Regions from separate parts of the Pseudoalteromonas sp. S4492 genome, predicted to be linked through region 2. Evidence: predicted binding sites of a transcription regulator. Region 2 holds the regulator's gene; the other holds the start of a gene.
The links. Region 2 encodes sigma-54, which starts transcription at its own class of promoters, with help from an activator protein. Its sites were predicted from a motif close to GTTGGCACGNNNNTNGNNT; they were not measured.
Positions count from the first base shown of each region.

Region 1: a site for sigma-54 is predicted at 2,017-2,035, ahead of CWC28_RS18935 (EF-hand domain-containing protein). Genes of this name have one in related genera too.

Region 1 is NZ_PNCP01000064.1:36,009-39,188, reverse strand. It holds gene CWC28_RS18950 (energy-coupling factor ABC transporter permease) at 1-381, opposite strand, end outside; gene xthA (exodeoxyribonuclease III) at 378-1,187, opposite strand; gene CWC28_RS18940 (hypothetical protein) at 1,434-1,868, shown strand; gene CWC28_RS18935 (EF-hand domain-containing protein) at 2,075-2,596, shown strand; gene scpB (SMC-Scp complex subunit ScpB) at 2,727-3,180, shown strand, end outside.
Region 2 is NZ_PNCP01000019.1:93,566-96,745, reverse strand. It holds gene lptA (lipopolysaccharide transport periplasmic protein LptA) at 1-61, shown strand, start outside; gene lptB (LPS export ABC transporter ATP-binding protein) at 58-783, shown strand; gene CWC28_RS05965 (RNA polymerase factor sigma-54) at 899-2,395, shown strand; gene hpf (ribosome hibernation promoting factor) at 2,423-2,710, shown strand; gene ptsN (PTS IIA-like nitrogen regulatory protein PtsN) at 2,714-3,166, shown strand; gene rapZ (RNase adapter RapZ) at 3,167-3,180, shown strand, end outside.

The sequences.
Region 1 (3,180 bases), on a different contig from region 2:
GGTATAACAAATTACAAAGCACAGATAGCTCAACGTAATTGGAATGAACGCTGTAAATAACAAATGCACAGGCAATAAACTGATTGGCAATTGTGCAACCAGCACTAACAACAAACTCGCCAAGGTACTTGCAAAAATAGCCAGTCGCCAACCTAAAATTAGGGTCACTGCGGTGACCCCCAAAATATGCAATTCGAGGCCAGGTAATATGCCTGCTTTAATACGCCACAGTACCGCAAGTACAAGGGCACATGCGAGTACACCCACTTGTCTTATCGGTGTTGCCAGCAAATGTGATGCGCTTTGCTTATCAAAGCTGAGCCAAATTATTATAGCCACACAGCTCCACAATGGGAGCTGCCATTGCAGTGTGTCTATCATGCGTTAAATGTTGACCAAATTGGCGCATGATCAGATGGTTTTTCGATACCGCGCAACTCGTAATCAATACCAGACTCAACACAACGCTCAGCAAGAGCAGGGGTTGCTAAGATCACATCAATACGCAGACCGCGGTTGTCATCAAACCCTTTTGAGCGGTAATCAAACCACGAATATTGTTCTGTTTTTTCTGGATAAAGTTCACGGAAGGTATCTTTAAAGCCCCAGTTTAATAACGTGCTTAACCATTCACGCTCTTCAGGTTGGAAAGAACACTTACCTGTTTTTAACCAGCGTTTACGGTTTGGTTCACCAATACCAATGTCGAGATCAGTTGGCGAAATATTAATGTCACCCATCACGATAACATCTTGATCAGGCGTGTGGTTATCTTCTAGATGGGTCATTAAATCTTTATAGAATTGACGCTTATAAGGAAACTTTGTTTCATGGGCAATGTTGTCACCTTGCGGGAAGTAGCCATTCATTACCGTTAAGTCGCGACCATTTTCTTGTGTCACTGTTACGCTGATCATACGGCGCTGTGATTCGTCGGTATCGGTTGCAAAACCTTTTACTACAGATTTAGGTTCTTGCTTACATAACATTGCCACACCGTAATGTGCTTTTTGACCATGAAAATAAACGTGATAGCCCATTTTTTGTACGTCTTCGAGAGGGAAGGCCTCATCGTGCACTTTGATTTCTTGTAAGCCGATGATATCTGGTTGATGTTTATCAATTACGGCCTGCAATTGGTGTAAACGAGCGCGCAGCCCGTTAATGTTAAATGAGATTACCTTCATGGTTTACCTATCTGTATTTTTGATTATTCGTTTAGCGCAATTCTATCATCAAACTAGGGCTTATTCATGAGCAAATTACGAAAATCAAATTGAGTAAATGTTGATCAATTGCTGCTTATTTTAAAGACATTGTTAACTCATTATTAATTATTAAATTAAATAAATAATTCAGTTGATCTACTGATTTTTGTTTATATAATGCGCGCAAACCACCCGTTCATATTATGTACTATTTAAAGGTAAACCATGAAAAAACAATTAGTGATGCTTTCTCTTGCATGTATCTCATTTGGCTCATTAGCAAGCAACCCGCACTACTTTTCAGCTGATAACCGTATCGAATCAAAGTTATGTAGCTTAAGTGCGAACGAAGGGTTTACCGCTGCACGTAAAGAAGCAGCAAAACACGGCATTTCAATGTCACGTTTTTCACAAAGCATTTTATGTAACGGCACAGATATCCGTGAAATTGCTAAAAAAGCACAATCACAAGAAGCAGCAACAAAAGCAGCTGTTGAAGTGTTTGCTAAAAATGAGCAAAAAGAAACTCAGCTTTGTATTACTGCACTTAAGCAAGGTTTAACACCTGTGCGTGAAAAAATTGGTAACTTAAATACCTTAAAATGTAATGGCGAAGCAGTAACAGATTTCGTTAAGCGTTACCAAAACGCAGCTATCTAATCGCGACATTTTAGCGATTTGTAAAAAGCGCTCATCGGAGCGCTTTTTTTATGAAAAAATTACAGCAATCCATGAAAAGCTTTCTAAATCATAGGCTTAACCAAAACTTAACTTAGTTGTAAGTGCTTGATTTTAGTCAATAAGGCATTTTGGCATTCAACTTGAAATAGTCTAACTGAATCTAATCGACTACAAGGAAATGTCTTATGAACAAGTTAACTTTAGCATCAACAATTTTAGCAGCATTAAGCCTATCAGCATGTTCTGCAAGTAACTCTTTAGCAAAAATCGACAGCGATTTTGGCAGCCTAGATAACGACCATGATGGTTATATCTCGAAAGTAGAAGCAGATGACGATGCAATTTGGGAGCATTTCTCAAACATCGATACCAACATGGATGAGCAAATTAGCCGTACAGAATTTAACGCCTACATGCAGTTAAATACAGGCAAAGTGGCAACAGATAGCGAGGTGTCTGAATCAGCATTTAAAGCAGAAATCGCTAAGTTTGACCCGATCGAAAGTGACTTTAAATCGTTAGACAACGATAAAAATGGTTACATCTCTATTGAAGAAGCGGATGACGACGACATCGCAAATCATTTTGGCTACATGGATAGCAACAAAGATAAGCGTGTAAGTCGCACCGAGTTCATTAGCTACATTAGCAAATATGGCAGCGATGTGGCAGAAGATGATGCCCTTGAAATGGTCAAAAAAAGCTAATTTCAATATTTATTCATAAAAATCCCCCAAAGCCAGTGTTTTACACTGGCTTTTTTACAATAATTTTTCCAACCTTGGCTGACTTCTGTCATAATAGTGCGTTAGTGATTTAAAATGACCTTTAGTAGCAATGGCCACAAAACGTATCAGTGATGAACAGTTAGTCGAAATCATAGAAGCCGCGATTTTTGTTGCTGGAAAACCTGTGTCTAAACGTCATTTAAAAGAGACAGTATTAGCTGATTTAAGCGTATCTATGCCACGCATTAATAATGCAATCGAACAGATTCAAACGCATTATCAAACCCGAGGCATCAAGCTTGTTGCAGTTGGCAGCGGTTACAGGTTTCAGGCCTGTGCCAGTTTAGCCCCTTGGCTGGCAAACTTATGGCAAGAACGCGCACCTAAATACTCAAGAGCACTACTAGAAACTTTATCCTTGATTGCCTACAGACAACCTATTACCCGTGGTGAAATTGAACAAGTACGGGGTGTGACCGTTGGCTCAGGAATTATTAAAACCTTATTAGAAAGAGAGTGGATTCGGGTTGTTGGCCACAAAGAAGTGCCAGGGCGCCCAGCGT
Region 2 (3,180 bases):
TCGCGTACACACGATCCTCGTTCCAGTTGAAAACAAAAAAGATAACAAAGGCCAACCATGAGCACATTAAAAGCAGAGCTTTTAGCTAAGAGCTACAAAGGCCGCCAAGTGGTTAAAAATGTAGGCCTTGAAGTTGAAGCTGGCAGCATTGTTGGTTTACTTGGTCCAAATGGCGCAGGTAAAACGACAACCTTCTATATGATTGTAGGCTTAGTACCTAGCGACAAAGGTAAAATCAGCATTGATGATAACGACATTACGCTTTTACCAATGCATAGCCGCGCACGTTTAGGTATTGGTTATCTGCCGCAAGAGTCGTCAATTTTTAGAAAGTTGACGGTTTATCAAAACTTGATGGCAATTTTAGAAACCCGTAAAGATCTAAATAAAACCACCCGCGAAGAAACGCTAAACAGCTTACTCGACGAATTTAGCATTCAACATATCCGTGACAGCCAAGGTATGGCGCTGTCAGGTGGCGAACGTCGCCGCGTTGAAATTGCTCGCGCATTAGCCGCAAATCCTAAATTTATCCTTTTAGATGAGCCTTTTGCTGGTGTTGATCCAATTTCAGTGTTAGATATAAAGAAAATTATTGAGCACCTAAAAAACCGCGGTATTGGGGTACTCATTACTGACCATAATGTTAGAGAAACCCTTGATGTTTGTGAAAAAGCCTACATTGTTTCTCATGGGGAGCTAATTGCATCAGGCACACCTGAGCACGTATTAGCTGACCAAACTGTACGTGATGTATATCTAGGCGAGCAATTCAGGCTGTAACCATTACGCCACCGACTAGAGCATCTGCTAGACTTATAACAATGACAATAAATCGATAATTTTTTAACTGTCACAGCACAGTCATCGATAACTTAAAAAGGATTGTTAGGGATACATGAGGCAATCATTACAGCTGCGCATGGGCCAGCAACTTACAATGACTCCACAACTGCAACAAGCGATTCGTTTGTTGCAGCTCAGTACATTGGATCTCCAGCAAGAAATTCAAGAAGCGCTTGATAGTAATCCCCTACTTGAAGTGGAAGAGGCTGATTACAACGAAGAAAGTATCGGTAAGAATGAGCAAAAAGCTGAATCTGACGATATGCAACTAAGCGCGTCTGCAGAAGAAGCACCTAGCGAATACGAGCAAGAAAGCAGTGACGCCCTCAATAAAGACACCGTAAGTGATGACTTAGCAATGGACGTCACGTGGGACGAGTACATGAGTGCTGCCCCATCAACATCATCAGGACCTATGCCTGAAGATGAGTCTATTTACCAAGGCGCATCAACTGAAACCCTACAAGAATACCTAATGTGGCAATTACAGCTCACGCCATTTAGCCCAACTGACGAAGCGATTGCCGTAGCCATAGTAGAAGCCATAGACGACTCAGGTATTTTAACGATCAGCTGTGAAGATATTGTCGAAAGCTTTAATCAAAATAACGATGAAGAAGAAATCGAACTTGATGAAGTTGAAGCGGTCTTAAAAAGAATACAATTATTCGATCCTGTTGGTATTGGCGCGCGCAGTTTACAAGAATGCCTGTGTATTCAGCTTCGTCAATTTGACGCTAGCACACCATATTTAGCTGAAACTAAAATGGTTTTATCTGAGCATATCGAATTATTAGCGAGTCGCGACTATCGCACTTTGATGAAAAAGACTAAGCTTAAAGAAAATGAGCTTAAAGAAGTGATGACGCTTATTCACAGCTTAAATCCTAAGCCTGCGGATAGCATAGTACGCGAAGAGTCTGAGTACGTTATACCTGATGTATCAGTGAAAAAAGTAAAAGGTCGCTGGGTGGTTGAGTTAAACCCAGATTGTATGCCAAAGATTAGAGTAAACAGCCAATATGCGGCTATGTCTCGCTCAGTAAAATCGAGTAGCGACAGCCAATTTATTCGCTCTCACTTACAAGAAGCAAAGTGGTTTATTAAGAGCTTAGAAAGCCGTAACGATACGTTATTAAAAGTAACCAACTGTATCGTTCAACAACAACAAGCTTTCTTTGAGCACGGCCCTGAAGCGATGAAGCCGATGGTGCTAAATGATGTTGCTGAAATGGTCGAAATGCATGAATCGACAATTTCACGTGTAACAACGCAAAAATATATGCATACCCCGAGGGGTATTTTTGAGTTGAAATATTTCTTCTCAAGCCATGTCAGCACCGAAAATGGTGGTGAGTGTTCTTCTACGGCAATACGCGCTTTAATCAAGAAGTTAGTGGCCGCAGAAAACTCAGCTAAACCATTGAGTGATAGTAAAATTGCAGATATATTGGCTGAGCAAGGAATTAAAGTAGCTAGACGTACAATTGCAAAATATCGTGAGTCTCTAGCAATACCTCCGTCTAATCAGCGCAAGAGTTTGATTTAGACGTTTTACATAGAAGGAAAAATGCTTATGCAACTAAATTTAACTGGTCGTCATGTAGAAATCACTGATTCATTAAGAGACTATGTAAACACCAAGTTTGCGAAACTAGAAAGGCATTTTGACCATATAAATAATGTTCATGTCATTCTAGATGTAGAAAAATTAAGCCAAAAAGCAGAAGCAACTTTACATGTAAACGGAGGCGAATTGTTCGCTTCTACAGAACATCAAGATATGTACGCAGCCATTGACTCACTGATCGATAAGCTTGATCGCCAAGTCATTAAACACAAAGAGAAATTAGCTCGACATTAAATTATGAAACTAAGTTCACTTACTAACCAGGACTGCAGCAAAGCTGCGGTCCTTTTTAATAGCAAAAAAAGAATTCTTGAATATATCAGCGAACTGGCCCACCAGCAGCTTCCTCATTTATCGCAACAAGATATCCTAGATGCTTTGCTCAACCGAGAAAAACTAGGCAGCACCGGCATCGGTCGCGGTATTGCTATTCCCCATGGTCGAATGAGCGGTGCCGATGAACCCCATGCGTTTATCATAGTGAGTGAATCACCCATCAATTTTGATGCTATTGATAACCGCCCGGTTGATATATTTGTGGCACTCATCGTACCAGATGGTGACTGTCAGCTTCACCTAAAGACCTTATCAACAATTGCTGATAGACTTAAAGATAAAGAATTTTGTAAACAGTTACGCAGTGCTACAACCGATCAGCAACTGTTTCAGGTCATATCAGCAGAGGCATAAATGGAATTAATCAT